Regions from separate parts of the Mesorhizobium sp. WSM4840 genome, predicted to be linked through region 2. Evidence: predicted binding sites of a transcription regulator. Region 2 holds the regulator's gene; the other holds the start of a gene.
The links. The regulator LexA, encoded in region 2, represses DNA repair genes until DNA is damaged. The targets are predictions, from matches to a motif close to TGTTCNNNNTGTGTTCNG.
Positions count from the first base shown of each region.

Region 1: AC0L3I_RS00865 (helicase-related protein) is a predicted target of LexA. The motif match lies at 3,573-3,590, and genes of this name have one in related genera.

Region 1 is NZ_JBVVQD010000001.1:149,806-158,918, forward strand. It holds gene AC0L3I_RS00845 (acetyl-CoA C-acetyltransferase) at 1-156, shown strand, start outside; gene phbB (acetoacetyl-CoA reductase) at 362-1,087, shown strand; gene AC0L3I_RS00855 (FAD-dependent monooxygenase) at 1,175-2,419, opposite strand; gene AC0L3I_RS00860 (TetR/AcrR family transcriptional regulator) at 2,503-3,087, shown strand; gene AC0L3I_RS00865 (helicase-related protein) at 3,757-7,155, shown strand; gene AC0L3I_RS00870 (RNA-binding S4 domain-containing protein) at 7,170-7,556, shown strand; gene fdxA (ferredoxin FdxA) at 7,706-8,044, shown strand; gene AC0L3I_RS00880 (CarD family transcriptional regulator) at 8,411-8,992, shown strand; gene AC0L3I_RS00885 (amino acid ABC transporter ATP-binding protein) at 9,097-9,113, opposite strand, start outside.
Region 2 is NZ_JBVVQD010000005.1:160,327-169,439, reverse strand. It holds gene gltX (glutamate--tRNA ligase) at 1-696, opposite strand, end outside; gene AC0L3I_RS09820 (ComEC/Rec2 family competence protein) at 799-3,255, shown strand; gene lexA (transcriptional repressor LexA) at 3,249-3,986, opposite strand; gene AC0L3I_RS09810 (molybdopterin molybdotransferase MoeA) at 4,091-5,296, opposite strand; gene moaC (cyclic pyranopterin monophosphate synthase MoaC) at 5,299-5,793, opposite strand; gene trpC (indole-3-glycerol phosphate synthase TrpC) at 5,860-6,711, opposite strand; gene trpD (anthranilate phosphoribosyltransferase) at 6,716-7,726, opposite strand; gene AC0L3I_RS09790 (SurA N-terminal domain-containing protein) at 7,723-9,113, opposite strand, start outside.

The DNA.
Region 1 (9,113 bases), on a different contig from region 2:
GGCGCCATCGCCATCGGCCATCCGATCGGCGCCTCAGGTGCCCGCATCTTCAACACGCTGGTTTACGAGATGCGCCGCCGCGGCGCCAAGAAGGGCCTCGCCACGCTGTGCATCGGCGGCGGCATGGGTGTCGCCATGTGCGTGGAAGCGCTATGAAGACAGACTACAGCGCCGGGCGTCCCTTGGGGCGCGCAAAGGACGCTGTAGCATTTGACCTTGCGCATGATCCTTTTCGAAAATCGATTTCGATTTTCGGGGTTCATGCGCCAGCCAAGCCATGAAATAGTCAGTGGCGAACGGGGCTCAATCGCCGTTAGAGCGTTCAGCGCCCGCCACTCACGAATTAAAAAGGGAGGACACCATGACAAAAGTAGCACTCGTCACCGGCGGGTCGCGCGGTATTGGCGCCGCGATTTCGATCGGCCTGAAAACCGCCGGCTACAAGGTTGCCGCGAACTACGCCGGCAATGACGAAGCGGCGCAGAAATTCAAGGCAGAGACCGGCATTCCGGTCTACAAATGGTCGGTGGCCGACTACGATGCCTGCGCCGCTGGCATCAAGCAGATCGAGGCCGATCTCGGCCCGGTTTCCGTTCTGGTCAACAATGCCGGCATCACCCGCGACGCCATGTTCCACAAGATGACGCGCGAGCAATGGAAAGAGGTCGTCGACACCAATCTTTCCGGCGTCTTCAACATGACGCACCCGCTGTGGGGCGGCATGCGCGACCGCAAGTTCGGCCGCGTCATCACCATCTCCTCCATCAATGGCCAGAAGGGCCAGACCGGCCAGGTCAATTATTCGGCGTCGAAGGCCGGCGACATCGGCTTCACCAAGGCGCTCGCCCAGGAAGGAGCGCGGGCCGGCATCACCGTCAATGTCATCTGCCCCGGCTATATCGCTACCGAGATGGTCAGGGCGATGGACGAGAAGGTGCTCAACGAGCGCGTCATCCCGCAGATCCCGGTCGGCCGCCTCGGCGAGCCGGAAGAGATCGCACGTTGCGTCGTCTTCCTCGCTTCCGACGATGCCGGTTTCATCACTGGCTCGACCATCTCCGCCAATGGCGGCCAGTACATCACCTGAGGCGTCGGCTCTCGCCGGTAACTGATGTACCGGGCCCAACGCCCACCCGGCCAAGACCGAGGGCTGGGATCCGCACAATCGCGGCTGTCAGGCAACAAGCTTCAGCCCTGGTTCGGCTGCAGGCTTGGCCCGGGCGATCGGCTCGCGCGAAGGTGCCGGCAGGCGGGCAAGCGGCGCCCGGCTGAGGCCTGACAGTTTCAATGCGATACGAAGCTTCAGGAATGGATTGAGATTCAGCACCGAAAGCACGAGATTGCGGACGAACCGCTTCACCGAATTGCGGGTAAGCGCCATGTCGGTCATCGTGCCCGCCAGTTCAAGCACCTCTTGGGCCGCCGGGCGGCGCAGCGTTTCGTAGAGGTCGAGCTCGGCTTCCGGGCGCACGCCGTTCATCACGTCGCCAAGCAACTGGCCAAGCACAACCGCGTCGATGATGCCGGTGTTCATGCCTTGCCCTCCCGCCGGGCTGTGCACGTGCGCGGCATCACCCATGAGGAACAATCGGTCCTTGCGGTACGAGCGGACCAGGCGGTGATGCACACGAAAACGCGAGCTCCACGACAGGTCGAGCACCCGGGTTCTTTTCTTGGTCGGTCCGCGGCTGTCGAGCAGCGCCTGGATGTCGGCGATCTCGGGCTTTTCCGGTGCGTCCTCCATTGTCGCGACGACCCGGTACGATCCGTCCGGAAGCGGCGCCACCACCACCAGCCCGGCCGGTGCAAAGAACAGCGACACTTCTGTCGGCCCAACCGGCCAGTCGAGACGAACATCGGCGAGTACGAACGAAGCGTCATAGGCCGCGCCGTCGAACTCGATGCCGGTCGACCTGCGCACCAGGCTTTGCATGCCGTCGGCACCAACGACATAGCGTGCCGATATCAGTTTCTCGCGGCCGTTCTCGACCACCGTCACGCGCGCGCCGTCAGCATCCTGAACGACCGCCTTGGCCTCGACCATGCGGTGAATCACACCGCCCAGGGCTGCGATCCGTTCGGCGAACACCTGCTCGGTCAGGTTCTGAGGCAGCATCATCAAATAGGGATGCCTTGACGGAAGCTTGCCGAAATCAAGCGTGAGCAGCGCCCGATTGCGGTCGCGGATGGCGAAATTCTGCAGCTTCAGGGCAAGTTCGCTCAGCCGCTGCGTGACGCCGAGAGGCTCCAGCGTTTCCAGCGTCTGCGAGTGGATGACGCCAGCCCGCGAGGTCTGAAGGCCCTGCGCCAGCCTGTCGATCAGAACATGATCGACACCGGCCTGGTGCAGCACGATGGACAGCGCCATGCCGGTCGGGCCGGCGCCAATGATCAGGACTTCCGTTGTATCGGGCAACATTTTTTCTCTCCATTTGTCAACGATCGTTGACTTTCTAGTCGAAGCTATTGCATTTGTCAACGGCCGTTGGCATATGAATTTTCATGACCGAGAACCAGCCGAAGAAACCCAGCAAGTCGGACCGCACGCGCGCCCAAATCCTCGAGGCCGCGAGGCTCCTGTTCGCCGAGCGCGGCTATGACGGCGCCTCCATCCGCGACGTCGCGGCGCATGCCTCGATCGATCCGGCCATGGTGATCCGCTATTTCCGCAGCAAGGACGAGCTGTTCGCCAGGGCGGCGGTCGTCGACCTGCAATTGCCGGCACTTCGGGTGATCGACCGAAACACCATCGGTGAAACGCTGATCAGGCGTTTTCTCGAAATCTGGGAGGGCGCGGCCAGCGGTCCTGGCATGGCAATTCTGCTGCGTTCGGCGACGTCGAACGAATTCGCCGCCGAAAAGCTGCGTGACGTATTTGGCAACCAGGTCAGGCCGGTGGTTGCGGCGGTCGCTGATCCCGCCGACGCGGGTCGACGTGCCGGGCTCGTTTCGAGCCAGTTGCTGGGTTTGGCGATGTGCCGATACCTGCTGCGGCTTCCGCCCGTCGTCGCCCTGTCCCACGATGAAATCATTCAGAACGTCGGCCCTACTTTGCAGCGCTATGCCGTGGGAGAGGACATTTCTTGAACCCGGAGTCTGGTCCTCGTGCGCGACTGCGCCGACCGACGGACGTGACACCGATTTGTGCCGAAGCGGCACGCAAAAGTTAACGGCGGCCGCACAGCCTGTGCAAAACCCTGTTCTTCGCCTGTTGATAACAGGTGGAAAACCTGTTCACGACACAACATATTGGGGTGAACAAACCGGGAAACACCCGCCAGCGCTGATTCGTCGCCGTTTCGTTCCGGCTTTGACCGGAAGGTTAACGACAAAGGCTGAAAACATCCTCAAACCGTAATGGCGCGTTAGGAAAGATCAATAATTTCATAATGTTGGGTGATGCCCGCCCGCCTGCGCCGATCGTTCACCTGCAACTGTTAAGGAGGACGTCCGCCCTGCATGAATCGGGCCAGTTCGGCGATTCAGCATGTGGTGAGACTCGTCGGCAAAAAGTCCAGATGTAGCCGTGAACAAAACCTGAATCAGCAAGAGTCAGCGATTCGTAGCTGATTCGTTCCAGACTCGTTCCAACTGTTAATCAGGACCGGTTGACAACACCAGACGAGAGCCTTCGAGCTGCAGTCGGAACATTCCGCTTTCGCTTCGCACTCGAAATCCCTATGTGTCGGCTGTCACACGCGCCGCCACGGGGCGCGCTCCCGACAACGCGAAGAAGAGAGCCTGATTTCCAGGTCGATGAACATCCCGCCGAAACATATTGAGCCGCTGATCCTCTCGGGCCGCGACGTGACTGCCGTGCTCGGGCCGACCAACACCGGTAAGACCCATCTCGCCATCGAGCGCATGGTGGCGCATGAAAGCGGCATCATCGGCCTGCCGCTCAGGTTGCTCGCCCGCGAGGTTTATTCACGCGTCTGCGAGAAGGTCGGCGCTCACAAGGTGGCGCTCATCACCGGCGAGGAGAAGATCCAGCCCGACGGTGCCAGATATTCGGTCTGTACCGTCGAAGCCATGCCGCGCGAGACCAACGCCGCCTTCGTCGCCATCGACGAGGTGCAGCTGGCCGGCGATCTCGAGCGCGGCCACATCTTCACCGACCGTATCCTGCATCTGCGCGGCCGCCAGGAGACATTGCTGCTCGGCGCAGCCACCATGCACGGCATCCTCCAGCGTCTGCTGAAGGGCGTGTCGGTGGTGACCCGGCCACGGCTGTCGCATCTCGCCTATGCCGGCTCGAAGAAGCTGACCCGCCTGCCGCGACGCACGGCGATCGTCGCCTTTTCCGCCGACGAGGTCTATGCGATTGCCGAACTGATCCGCCGCCAGCAAGGGGGTGCGGCCGTCGTGCTCGGCGCGCTATCACCCCGCACTCGCAACGCGCAGGTGGAGCTGTTCCAATCGGGTGATGTCGATTACCTGGTCGCCACCGATGCGATCGGCATGGGCCTGAACCTCGATCTCGATCATGTCGCCTTCGCTCAAAACCGTAAATTCGATGGCTACCAGTATCGCAACCTGACGGCGGCCGAGCTCGGCCAGATCGCCGGCCGCGCCGGCCGGCACTTGCGCGACGGCACTTTCGGCGTCACCGGCCAGGTCGATCCGCTCGACGAAGATCTGGTCAAGAAGATCGAAGGGCATGAGTTCGACCCGGTGAAAGTGCTGCAATGGCGCACCGCGCATTTCGATTTCGCCAGCCTCGATGCGCTGAAGCGCTCCACCGAGACCAACGCGCCGGTCGAAGGCCTGACGCGTGCGCTACCGGCTGTGGATGCGCAGGCGCTCGAGCATTTGTCCCGCGACGAGGATATCCGGGCCTTGGCCACCAACGCCAAGCGCGTGGCGCTGTTGTGGGAGGCCTGCGCCCTTCCCGACTACAGGAAGATCGCGCCTGCCCAGCATGCCGACCTGATCGCCTCGATCTACATGGACCTTGCCAGGCATGGCCATGTCGACGAGAATTACATGGCCGAGCAGGTGCGCCGTGCCGACACCACCGAGGGCGACATCGACACGCTGTCGCACCGGATCGCCCAGATCCGCACCTGGACATTCGTCTCCAACCGGCCCGGCTGGCTGGCCGATCAGGCACACTGGCAGGAAAAGACGCGCGAAATCGAAGACAGATTGTCGGATGCGCTGCATGAGCGGTTGACGAAACGCTTCGTAGACCGCAGGACTTCCGTCCTCATGCGGCGCCTTAGAGAAAATACCATGCCTGAAGCCGAAATTAGCCCAACCGGAACTGTCCTCGTCGAAGGCCATCATGTCGGCGAGTTGCAAGGGTTCCGCTTCACCGCCGACCAGAGCGCCGGCGGCGAGGACGCCAAGGCAGTGCGCACAGCAGCCCAGAAGGCGCTTGCAGCCGAATTCGAGGCGCGGGCCGAACGCTTCGGCGCCTCGGCCAATGGCGACATCGCGCTCGGCTCCGACGGCACGCTGCGCTGGATCGGCGCGCCGATCGGCACGCTGGTCGCAGGCGACGAGCCGTTGAAGCCGCGCCTTGTGCTGCTGGCCGACGAGCAGCTCACCGGACCAGCCCGCGACAAGGTCGCGGCGCGCGCCGAGCGCTTCGTCAATTTCCAGATCGAGTCCTTGCTGAAGCCGCTGGTCGACCTCAAGAACGCCGAGCAGATCACCGGCATCGGCCGCGGCATTGCCTTCCAGCTCGTCGAGCATTTCGGCCTCATCAACCGCCGCGACATCGCCCAGGAGATGAAGTCGCTCGACCAGGAAGGCCGCGCCGCCCTTCGCCGGCTCGGCGTGCGCTTCGGCGCCTACCACGTCTTCGCGCCCGCGCTGATCAAGCCGGCCCCGGCCGGACTGGTGACGCTGTTGTGGGCGCTGCAGAACGACGGCAAGGACAAGCCCGGCTTTGGCGATGTGGTCCACGCGCTGGCCTCCGGCCGCACCTCGGTGGTCATCGATCCCACGTTCGACAAGGCCTTCTACAAACTGGCCGGCTACCGCAATCTCGGCCGTCGCGCGGTGCGCGTCGACATCCTTGAACGGTTGGCCGACCTGATCCGGCCCGCAACCAACTGGAAGCCGGGCCTCGGTCAGCGGCCCGACGGCGCCTATGACGGTCAGTCTTTCATGGTGACGCCGCCGATGATGTCGATCCTCGGCGCTACGGCCGACGACATGGAAGAGATTTTGAAAGGCCTCGGCTACCGAGCGGAGCCGAAGCCGGCAGTCGAGGTGAGGGCGCGGCTCGAGGCACAGGACAATGCCGCGCGTGAAGCCGCCGCGGCCAAGCAGGAGGCGGAAGAAGCTGCGCGAGCCGAGCAGGCCAAGGCAGCGGACGCCGCGGTTGCGGACGCAGCCGCCGAGGCGCCGGCCGAGAGTTCGGAGCCGGATGCAGTGGCAGAGGCCACAGCCGAAGCGCCCGCGGAAACCACCACCGAAGCGGAACCTGTCGCAGAAGCTCAGGTGGAAACTCCGGCTGAGCTCACGGTAGAGGGGCTGCCTGCAGCCGAAGCCGCAGCTCCAGAGGCAGCACCCGAAACCGCCGAGATTGCGGTCGCACCGGCGGAGCCGGCTTTCGAAGCCTCGCCCGCAACGGAAGCCGTGTCGGCCGAACCTGCCGCGGCGGCGGCAGCCGCCACCGGCGAGGCTGCTCCAGAGGCCGAGAAAGAGGCCGAAGAACCAAAACCCATCCTGTTGTGGCGGCAGGGCCGCTTCGACCAGCGTCCGCGCCACCGCCACCACGACAGCCGGCCCCGTGACAGGGACAATCGCCCGCGCAACGGGCAAGCCGCCCGCGATGGCCGTGGCGACGCACCGGCAGATGCCACCGGCGGACAACCGGCCGGCGCTCCAGGCAGCCGGCCCCCCCATCAAGGACGCCGCGACGGCGACGGCGCCGGCAAGCCGCGCTTCGACCGCAGCAAGTTCAAGCCCAAGCCTCAGGGTGAGGCAGGGGAACGGCGCGACGGCAAGCCGCAGGGCGAGCGTCCCGATCGTCGCGAAAGCCGGCCGGACTGGAAGGGCGGCAGGCAGGACGGCAAGGGTGGCGCACCAGGTGGAAAGCCCGCGTTCCAGCCTAAGCCTCGCGAGGAGCGTCCCGTGCGCTTCGACCCGGATTCTCCATTCGCCAAGCTCGCCGCGTTGCGCGACCAGCTGAAGAAGTAAGTTCGCTCGCTCCGATGGTCGCCGAAGGCCGCCAGCGCATCGATAAATGGCTGTTCTTTTCGCGTGCGGTGAAATCGCGCTCGCTGGCAGCGAAGCTGGTGGTGGCCGGACGCGTCCGCATCAATCGCGACAAAGCAGCGCAGGCCTCCGATCTGGTCCGGGCCGGCGACGTCCTGACCATCACTCTCGAGCGGCGCATCTTCGTCTGGAAGGTGCTCCGCACGGGAAGCCGGCGCGGCCCTGCCGAAGAAGCGCGCATGCTCTACGAGGATATGTCGCCGCCGCCCGCGCCGAAGGGCGAGGCCGTTGCCGATGCGATTCCCGCGCTACGCGATGCCGGCAGCGGCCGCCCGACCAAGAAGGAACGCCGGGAGACCGACCGGTTGTTCGGCGACGACTGACGCATAACCGGGTTTCGCCGGATCGCCCTTCTGGAATTCCATTCCGGAAACACCGGTATCGCGCGCAATGGCTGCCCTTGCAAGCGGCGGGCAAAGACGTTACCTCACCAAAAAAGCCTAACAAAAACGGGACGTCCCGGAGCCGACCGATGACCTATGTCGTGACCGACAATTGCATAAAATGCAAATACATGGACTGCATCGAGGTCTGTCCGGTCGACTGTTTCTACGAAGGCGAGAACATGCTCGTCATCCATCCCGACGAATGCATCGACTGCGGCGTCTGCGAACCGGAATGCCCGGCAGACGCGATCAAGCCCGACACCGAGCCGGGTCTCGACAAATGGCTGCAGATCAACACCGAATACGCTGATAAATGGCCCAACATCACCGCCAAGAAGGAGCCTCCGGCCGACGCCAAATCCTTCGATGGCGAGGCCGGCAAGTTCGAGAAATATTTCTCCCCCGAGCCCGGCGAGGGCGACTGACAAGACCGCTGATTCAGCCAGCATAACGCCGCCTAAAAGGCATGGTACATTAACTGCCGCGACAGGCGGCGATGGCACATGGCCTTCGCGCGTGCAGCAAAACCTTGATTCTTCCGACTTTTTGTGCTACATCAACCAAACATGCCGGTGACACAACGTCGATTTATGGCGCAAACGCCCCAAATCACTGAAAGGTGAATTTCTCAATCCGGACCAGAGTGATCTGGGGCAGGCGGTCGCAATTATGCGGTTTGCCGGCCTCGGCTTTTCCGGTGGGTTCGTAGTTGTGCGGCTAACGATCGGTTACCCGATCGCGCGAGTTCGGCCGGCAGAATGCCGGTACCACACCAAGGAGTTCATGGCGTAATGGCAACAATCACCCCGCAGAAGAAGTCCAGCGCAGCGCGTCACGGTTTTAAGACCGGCGAGTACATCGTCTATCCGGCGCACGGCGTCGGCCAGATCGTCTCGATCGACGAGCAGGAAGTTGCGGGCCACAAGCTGGAACTGTTCGTCATCGACTTCCAGAAGGACAAGATGCGTCTGAAAGTGCCGGTTGCCAAGGCGACCTCCATCGGCATGCGTAAGCTGTCGGAAGAGGATTATGTCGATCGCGCGCTGAAGGTCGTGCAGGGCCGCGCCCGCGTCAAGCGCACCATGTGGTCGCGCCGCGCCCAGGAATATGATGCGAAGATCAATTCCGGCGACCTGATCTCGATCTCCGAAGTGGTGCGCGACCTCTACCGCGCCGACAACCAGCCGGAGCAGTCCTATTCCGAGCGCCAGCTTTATGAGGCGGCACTCGACCGCATGGCGCGCGAGATCGCGGCCGTCAACCGCATGTCGGAAACCGAAGCGGTGCGCCTCATCGAGGTGAATCTCAACAAGGGTCCGAAGCGCGGCGCCAAGGCCGACAACGAAGAAGCCGAGCAGGAAGAAGCAGCCTGAGCGCTTCTCGCCTTCGAATTTGGAAAAACCCGGCCTCGCGCCGGGTTTCTCTTTTTATGCATGTCGTTATCCCAAAACCGCTGCGCACTTTTGGGCGACATGCATTAACCTTCGCCGCCGC
Region 2 (9,113 bases):
CAGTGGGATATGCGACATCGACGGCACGTCCCAGCCCATGGCTCGATAGATCACCATCTGGCGGGCGGCATTGGTCAGATGATCGTCGCCGCGGATGATGTGGGTGATGCCCATGTCGTGGTCGTCGACGACGACGGCATGCATATAGGTCGGATTGCCGTCCGAGCGCAGGATGATGAAATCGTCGAGATCCTTGTTGGAGAAGCGGACTTCGCCCTGCACGAGATCATGCACCACCGTCTCGCCGTCGGCCGGCGCCTTGATTCGGATCGCGCCCTTGGCGCCGGCTGGCGCCTCGGACGGGTCGCGGTCGCGCCAGCGGCCGTCATAGCGGGGAGGCAAGCCCTTGGCCCGCGCGCTCTCACGCATCGCTTCCAGTTCAGCCGGCGTAGCGTAGCAGTAATAGGCCTTGCCCATGCGCACCAGTTCCTCGGCGACCACGCGGTGGCGCGGCGCGCGCTCGAACTGCGATACCGGCTCGCCGTCCCAGGTGAGGCCGAGCCAGGAGAGTCCGTCGAGGATGGCGGCGGTTGCCGCATCGGTCGAACGCTCACGATCGGTGTCCTCGATGCGCAGCAGCATCGTGCCGCCGGTGTGTTTCGCATACAGCCAGTTGAACAGCGCCGTGCGCGCGCCGCCAATATGCAGGAAGCCGGTGGGCGAGGGGGCGAAACGGGTGACGACCTTGTCGGACATGGAACTCTCAGGCAAGCGCAGGAAGCGGATGTGATTGCGCGGACTTTCGCGCGTCGCGCGTTCATGTAGCATAGGAGGTCAAGGGCGCAAGGGGCAGACCCGATGGCTGGACCAGGCCGCGGCGCGGACAAGAGCGAGGGCACGACCACAAGCGTCAGCGAACGATCGCTGTTTGCCGACGTTCCCCACGCCGAGCCGCTACCCGTTTCGCTGCCTGCGTCGCACCCGGGCATTCAGCCCCTTTCGCCGGACCGCGCCGCGCCAACACCGGCTCCAACACCCGGGCCTGTCATTCGTTTCCGCCGACAGCTTAGCCATCTTTCACCATCCGGTATCCGCAACAGCGTGGCCTCGGCAGCCGGCCTGGAACTAGACCGCGGCGTCGCCTTTCTGCTGGTGCCGGTTTTTCTGGCATGCGGGGTGATCGTCTATTTTTCGCTTGCCGTCGAACCGGACTTTCCGCAGCCTATTGCCGTCGTGGTCCTCACGGCATTGTGTGCGGCAGTGACACGCTCATGGCGCAAAACGCATCTGTGCTTCATGGCAGCGTTGCTGTGCGCACTCGGGCTACTCGCCGCCAAGGTTGAAACCTGGCGCGTGGGAACGCAGATGCTCGGCTCGGAAATCCAGACCCAGCTCACCGGCCGTGTCGTTAGGCTCGATCAGATGGCGAACGGCCGGATCAGGCTGACCATCGACGTGATGTCGACCGCCCGGCCGACACTGCGTTATGCGCCGGAACGTGTCAGGGTTTCGGCACGCAAAATTCCCGCTGAGATGACCGCAGGCTCGGTGGCAACCGGCTATGTGAGGCTTCTGCCTCCGACTGGCCCGGTTAGGCCGGACAGTTATGACTTCTCCTTCGACAGCTATTTCGCCGGTATCGGTGCCAGTGGCTTTTTCCTCGGCAATCCGAAGATCGTCGTTTCCGAAGATGCACCGTTCGCCGCGCGCATTTCTTCCTCGATCGAAAAGGCGCGTGAAACCATCGCCGACCATATCAGGGACAGCATCGGTGGCGCCGAGGGGGAGATTGCCGCCGCGCTGATCGTCGGCGTGCGTGCCGGCATTCCCGAAGAGATAAACGAATCGATGCGGCGCACCGGCATCTACCACATCATCTCGATTTCCGGCCTGCACATGGCGCTTGTCGCCGGCACCATCATGGGATTGCTGCGCGGCGCCTTTGCGCTGGTTCCCGATTTTTCGTCGCGCCGGCCGGTCAAAAAATATGCGGCTGCTGCCGCACTCGTTTCCATCGCTGCCTATCTGATTTTTTCCGGTATCGTGGTCGCGGCTGAACGCAGCTTTATCATGCTGGCGGTAATGCTTGTCGCCGTGCTGTTCGACCGGGCGGCACTCACCATGCGCAATCTGGCGATTTCGGCCATCGCCGTCATCGTCGTGTCGCCGCACGAGGTGGTCGGCCCAAGCTTCCAGATGTCCTTCGCCGCGACCGCTGCTCTCGTGGGCGCCTATGCCGGCTGGTCCGACTATCGTGCCGACAAGGCCACCGCGCCGCCACAGCGACGGTCAACGATCGCTTTCGTCACGCGAAAACTTGCCGCTGGGACAGGTACCATCGCAATGACCTCCATCATTGCCGGCAGCGCCACCGCACTCTTCGCCATCTGGCACTTCCAGCGCGTCTCGCCGCTCAGCCTGTTCGCCAATCTGGCCGTCATGCCGATCGTCACGGTCGTGATGTTCCTGGCCGTCGTCAGCGCCTTGGCAATGCCGTTCGGCTTCGACGGCCCTTTCCTATACATGATGGGCAAGGGGCTGACGGCCATGATTGCAATATCGGGATGGATCTCCGAGCGGTCGCCGGTCGATGCCGTCGGGCTGATCTCGTTGCAGTCGGTTCTGCTGGTGACGGCCGCCCTGGTCATCGCCACGATGGCAACGACATGGTTGCGGCTTGCGGCACTTCCCTTTGCGCTCGCCGGCCTGCTGACGATTTCCGAGACGCGCACCCCCGACGTGCTGATTTCGGAAGATGCGCATCTGGTGGCGCTGCCGATCGGCGGCGGCGAACTTGCCGTCAACCGGGTGCACTCGAACGAATTCACCACCGACAACTGGAAACATGCGCTGGTTTCAGCGACCATTGTCGAGCCGGAGACATTCGAAAAAGGAGACGTGCGGTTCGACATCGTCGACCCGGCCGACCTGCCGCCGGGAGCGCCCTTCTACTGCACTGCCGGCCTGTGCCTCGCCCGGCACCAGTCCGGCGCGATCATCGCGCTCGCCGACGACCGCAAAACCGCACGGCCAGCCTGTGCCTTTGCGGATTTGATCGTCATCGATGATGCCACAGCCTATTATAATCCCTGCCGCAATCCGCTGGTTCTCGTCGTCACCAAACGGCAGCTCGCTCGCATGGGCAGTGCCGCCGTCTTTTTCGATCCGCTATCTGCGACGACGCGCGCAGAAATCCGTTTTGCCGTCAGACAGCCCTATAGGCCTTGGCATGAGCAGCGGAGATTTTCGCGCGAGGCGAGGGGCCTGCCGCCATACCGCAGGGCCGAGAAACCCAAAAAGCCTGCCGTTCAGTAACGCCGGATCAGTCCGACGAGCTTGCCTTGCACCTTGACCCTGTCCGGCCCGAAGATGCGCGTCTCATAGGCCGGATTGGCGGCTTCCAGTGCGATCGAGGCACCTTTGCGGCGGAACCGCTTCAGCGTCGCTTCCTCGTCGTCGACCAAGGCGACGATGATCTCGCCAGGCTGGGCGGTGTCGGCGTTGCGGATGATGACCGTGTCGCCGTCGAAAATGCCGGCCTCGATCATCGAGTCACCCTTGACCTCCAGCGCGTAGTGCGTGCCGCCGGTGATCATGTCCGGTGGTACCGAAATCGAATGCGTCTGGTGCTGGATGGCGTCGATCGGCACACCGGCAGCGATGCGGCCCATCACCGGTATGGAGATGGTGGCAACGACGTCGTCGTCATTGCCGGCTGCGGGCATGCGCGAAGGCGCCGGCTTGATCTGTCGTCCGAGGCTGCCCTGCCCAAGGCTGCCCTGAATGACGCTTGGCGAGAATTTGCGCGCCGCATTGAGGCCGGGCGCGATCGAATCGGGCAGGCGCAGCACCTCCAGCGCGCGGGCGCGGTTGGGCAGGCGGCGAATGAAACCGCGCTCCTCCAGTGCAGTGATCAGCCGATGGATCCCCGACTTCGAGGCGAGGTCGAGCGCTTCCTTCATCTCGTCGAACGAGGGCGGAATGCCGCTTTCCTTCAGCCGCTCGTGGATGAACATCAGCAGTTCATGTTGTTTGCGTGTCAGCATCGCGACCCCCAACAGAATCAGAAAAACAAACCCAGAACAAACACTATCTGTTCCAGTTGTGTTCCGCAACCGTTTAAAATTTAATGAATGTGTTGACGTTTTGTTCAGCGTAGCATCAGCACGCTGCACGCGGCGCCCGTCGCGGCTGGGGGAGCGAACGGCTCGCGCACGATCAGCCCGTTGGCGTCGGCCAGCATTTTGAGCATCGAGGAATCCTGGATGCCGAACGGGGTCGCCAGCAGCGTGCCGGCTTCTTCGCTAACCACGGCGCGTACATAGTCCTGCCTGAGATCGTTGGCCGGCATGGCGGCGCCGAGCCGCGCCTGACGCATGTCCTGCCGGAAGGCGCGGCCGCCGAGCCGCGCAAGCAGCGGCGTCAGAAAGAGCTGCGTGCAGACCAGGCTCGCCACCGGATTGCCAGGCAGGCCGATGCAGCGGATGTCACCCAGCCGCCCGAACATCAGCGGCTTGCCGGGCCGCATGGCGATTTTCCAGAAATCGAGCGTCATGCCTTCACCGGTCAGCACGTCATGGACCAGGTCATGGTCGCCGACCGAGGCGCCGCCCAGCGTGACGATGACGTCGGCGCCTGCGTCGACCGCTTGTTTCACCAGCGTGGCGATCGCCTCCTTGCGGTCGGGGGCGATGCCGAGATCGAGCGCGCTGGCGCCGACCGAGCGGGCCGCGGCGGCGACGCCATAGGCATTGGACGAGATGATCTGGTCGGGGCCAAGGTCGCTGCCCGGCGGCAGCAATTCGTCGCCGGTGGCGATGATGGCGACCAACGGCCGTTTCACCACGCTGACCTGCGGGTGGTTGGCCGACGCCGCCAGCGACAATGCCGCCGGATCAAGCGGGCGGCCTTTCTCCAGCAGGACGTCGCCCTTCGAGAAATCGAGCCCGAGGCGGCGGATGTTGCGGCCTTCAACCGTCGACGCGGTCACTTCGATGCTGCCGCCGCCGAGGTCGCGGACATTCTCCTGGATGACGATGGTGTCCGCGCCTGCAGGAAGCGGCGCGCCGGTGAAGATGCGCACGGCCTGCGCCGGGCCGACTGTTCCGGCAAAGCCGCGTCCGGCCGGCGCCATGCCGATCACCGAAAGTCTTGCGGGCACGGATGCGACATCCTCGGCCCGCACGGCATAGCCGTCCATGGCGGACGCGTTGAACGGCGGCTGGGTGCGGAGCGCCAGGAGCGGCTCCGCCAGCACGCGGTCGGCGGCGTCCATCAGGGCGACGCTTTCAGCCTGCAAGGGCGCAGCATCCTCAAGCAGGCGCTCGAGCGCCTCGGCGACCGGAAGCAGTGCCATTATTAGCCTGCCCCCTTGGCATCCGCCTTGTAGTCGCCGGATTTGCCGCCGGTCTTTTCCGCCAGCCTGATGCCCGAGATCACCATGGCGCGGTCGACCGCCTTGGCCATGTCATAGATGGTCAGGCAGGCGACCGAGACGGCGGTCAGCGCTTCCATCTCGACGCCGGTCTTACCGGTGACGCGGGCCAGCGCCGTGACCTTCAGGCCTGGCAGCGTCGCGTCCGGTTCGATGTCAATGGATACCTTGGTCAACAGCAGCGGATGGCAGAGCGGGATCAGCTCATGCGTCCTCTTGGCCGCCATGATGCCGGCGATGCGCGCCGTGCCCAGCACGTCGCCCTTCTTGGCATCGCCGTCGAGAATCATCTTCAGCGTTTCGGGCCGCATCGAGACAAGACCTTCGGCGATTGCCGTGCGCGTCGTCTCCGCCTTGTCGCCGACATCGACCATATTGGCTTCGCCTTTCGCGCCAAGATGGGTGAGGGCGGCCGTCATCGTCAGGTCACCTTAGCGCGACGTGCGTCCGTCTGGACGCGCAAAGCACGCTCTAACACTTTGAATCTATGCATCGTGCTCTCCGAAAATCGATTCCGATTTTCGGGCCGATGCAATGGCGGGCGCATTGCCCGTCAAAAGCAGGCGCGTCGCAGTGGCCACGTCCTGTTGCCGCATCAGGCTCTCGCCGACGAGGAACGTACCGATGTCGCTCCGTTGCAGCCTGCGGCAGTCTTCGTGCGAGAAAATACCGCTCTCGCTGACCAGCAGGCGGTCTGCCGGCATCATCGTCGCGAGCCGCTCCGAGGTCTCGATGCTGGTTTCGAACGTCCGGAGATTGCGGTTGTTGATGCCGATCAGCCGCGATGACAGTTTCAGCGCGCGTTCCGTCTCAGCCTCGTCATGCACTTCGACCAGCGCGTCCATGCCGAGTTCGAACGCCGTCGTTTCGAGTTCCCTGGCCACGGCGTCATCGACGCTCGCCATGATGATCAGGATGGCGTCAGCGCCCCACGCACGGGCTTCGAATACCTGATAAGGCTCGAACAGAAAATCCTTGCGCAAAGCGGGCAATGTCACGGCGTTGCGCGCATCGGTGAGGAATTCAGGCGCACCCTGGAAGGACGGCGCGTCGGTCAGCACCGAAAGGCAGGCGGCGCCACCTTTCGCATAGGCCCTGGCCAGTGCCGGCGGATCGAAATCGGCACGGATCAGGCCCTTGGACGGGCTGGCCTTCTTGATCTCGGCGATCAGCGCGAAGCTGCCGGATTTGCGCCTGGCTTCAAGAGCCGAGAGAAAGCCGCGCGCTGCGTCGGTGTCCTTCGCCCGCGCCTTGACCTCGGCAAGCGGCACGCGCGCCTTCGCCGCGGCGATCTCGTCGCGCTTGTAGGCTTCGATCTTGCGCAGGATATCAGACACGGCTCTATCCGTTCGAAATCTCGACCAGCCGATCGAGCACTTTCAGCGCCCGGCCACTGTCGATGGCTTGCGCCGCCGTCGCCATGCCGTCGGCAAGCGTCGTCGCCTTGCCCGCCACCACCAGCCCCGCGCCGGCGTTCATCAGCACCGTATCACGAAAGGCGCCGGCAGCGCCGCCCAGCATGTCGCGCAGCGCCTGGGCGTTGTAGGCGGCATCGCCGCCGCGCAACTCGTCCTTGGTGTGCCGCTTCAGCCCAACCGCTTCCGGTGTCAGCGTAAAGGTTCGGATCTCGCCGCCGACCAGTTCGGCCACTTGGGTTTCACCGGTGGTGGTGATCTCGTCATAACCGTCGCCATGGGCGACCCAGGCGTGGTCGGCGCCCAGTGCCTTCAGCGTCTCGGCCACCGGCATGATCCATTCCGGCAAGAAGACGCCGACCATCTGCCGGCTCACACTGGCCGGATTAGAGAGCGGGCCAAGCAGGTTGAAGATGGTGCGGGTGCCGAGCTCGACGCGGATCGGACCGACATGCTTCATCGCCGGATGATGCGCCGGCGCGAACATGAAGCCGACGCCTGCATCGTGGATGCAGTGGCCGATCGTTTCCGGCGGGATATCGATCTTGACGCCGAGCGCGGTCAGCACGTCGGCGGCGCCGGTCTGCGAGGACAGTCCGCGATTGCCGTGCTTGGCCACCGGCACGCCGCAGGCGGCGATGACGAAGGCGGATGCGGTCGAGATGTTGACGCTGTGCGAATTGTCGCCGCCGGTGCCGACGATGTCGATCGCGCCAGCGGGCGCGTCGACGCGCAGCATCTTGGCGCGCATGGTGGCGACGGCGCCGGAAATCTCGCTCACCGTCTCGCCGCGCACGCGCAGCGCCATCAGGAAGCCGCCGATCTGGCCGGGCGTAGCGTCGCCCGACATGATGATGTCGAAGGCCTCGCGCGCTTCCTCGAAGGAAAGAGAATTGCCTGCGGCGACCTTGGCGATATGGGTCTTGAGCGCGCTCATCTGGTCAGGGCTTGGGCAACGGCGGTCTGGTCGATGCGAATGTCATATTGCGTCTGCAGCTGCGCCACCAGCTGGTCGAGCAGGTCATCGGACATGCCGGCGGTGAACGATTTCTGCGCCTCATCCGGCACCGAGCTGGCGTCGGCTCCGGCAGGCTCGAAGACTTCGGCGATCTTGAACAGGATCTGTCCGTCGCCGGTGGGCGAGGGGATCAATCCGGTCCCGCCTTGGCCTTCGCTGAACATCGCAGCCGCCCCTTCCTTGCCGAAATCGACGTCGTCCGCCTCGCGCTTGACGCCGCGCTTGGTCTGCTTCTCGAGCTTGAGCTCGCTCGCGATCACATCGAGCGTAGCGCCGGCATCGAGACGCTTTTCGAGTTCGCCCGCTTTTGCGGTGAGCCGCTTGGTCGTTTCCGCCGCCGTCCAGTCGGCCACCACCTTCTGGCGGACTTCATCCAGCGTGCGGTCGCGGGCCGGCGTGATCGACTCCACCTCGTAGAACACGAAGCCGTTGTCGGCGGTGGTGAGGTCGGGATTCTCGGTGCCGGGTTCGGCGTCGAACACCGCCTTAATGAGTTCCGGCGATTCCGGCAGGTCCTTGACGATGGTGCCGTCCGGCCTCAGGCCGGTGCGATCGATCGTGTCGATGGTGACGACCTTCAGCTTCAGTTTTTCAGCCGCTTCCTTGAGCGTGCTGCCCGAAGCGCGGATATCTTCGTAATTGTCATGCACGTCCAACAGAATGCGGCTTGCCTCGCCCAGCGCCAGATCCCTGCGGATATCGGCGGACACTTCGGCCAGCGGCTTCACCACTTCGGGCTTGATGTCGGTGACGCGCAGCAGCACCGGACCGAAGGCGCCCTGAACGACCGGACTGACTTCGTTGACATTGAGCGCAAACGCCGCATCCGCCACCGCCTTGTCGGCGATCTTGTCCTTGGACAGCGTGCCGAGCAGCGTGTCGGCTTGCGTCTTGCCCTCGGCGGCGACGATCTTGTCGAAGGTCGCGCCGGTCTTGAGTGAATCGAGCGCGGCCTTCGCGGCATCAGGCGTTTTGAACACGAGCTGTTCGATGGTGCGCGTTTCCGGCGTGGTGTAGCGCCCCTTGTTCTTGTTGTAGTCGTCGCTGACCTGTTGGTCGGTCACGGCGCTCAGATCCATGATGTCTTGCGGCTCGAGCCTGACATAGGAGAATTTGCGGTATTCGGGCGCCGCATAGGTCTTTTTGTTTTCCTCGAAATAAGCTGAAAGCGCAGTGTCGGATGGCGCTTCAATCGGCTCGACCAGCGATTTCGGCAAGGTCAGATAGTCAATGGTGCGGTCTTCGCCACGATAAAGCGCGACTGCCTTCAAGAAAGTATCCGGAGCCTTGAGGCCGTCCGAAACCG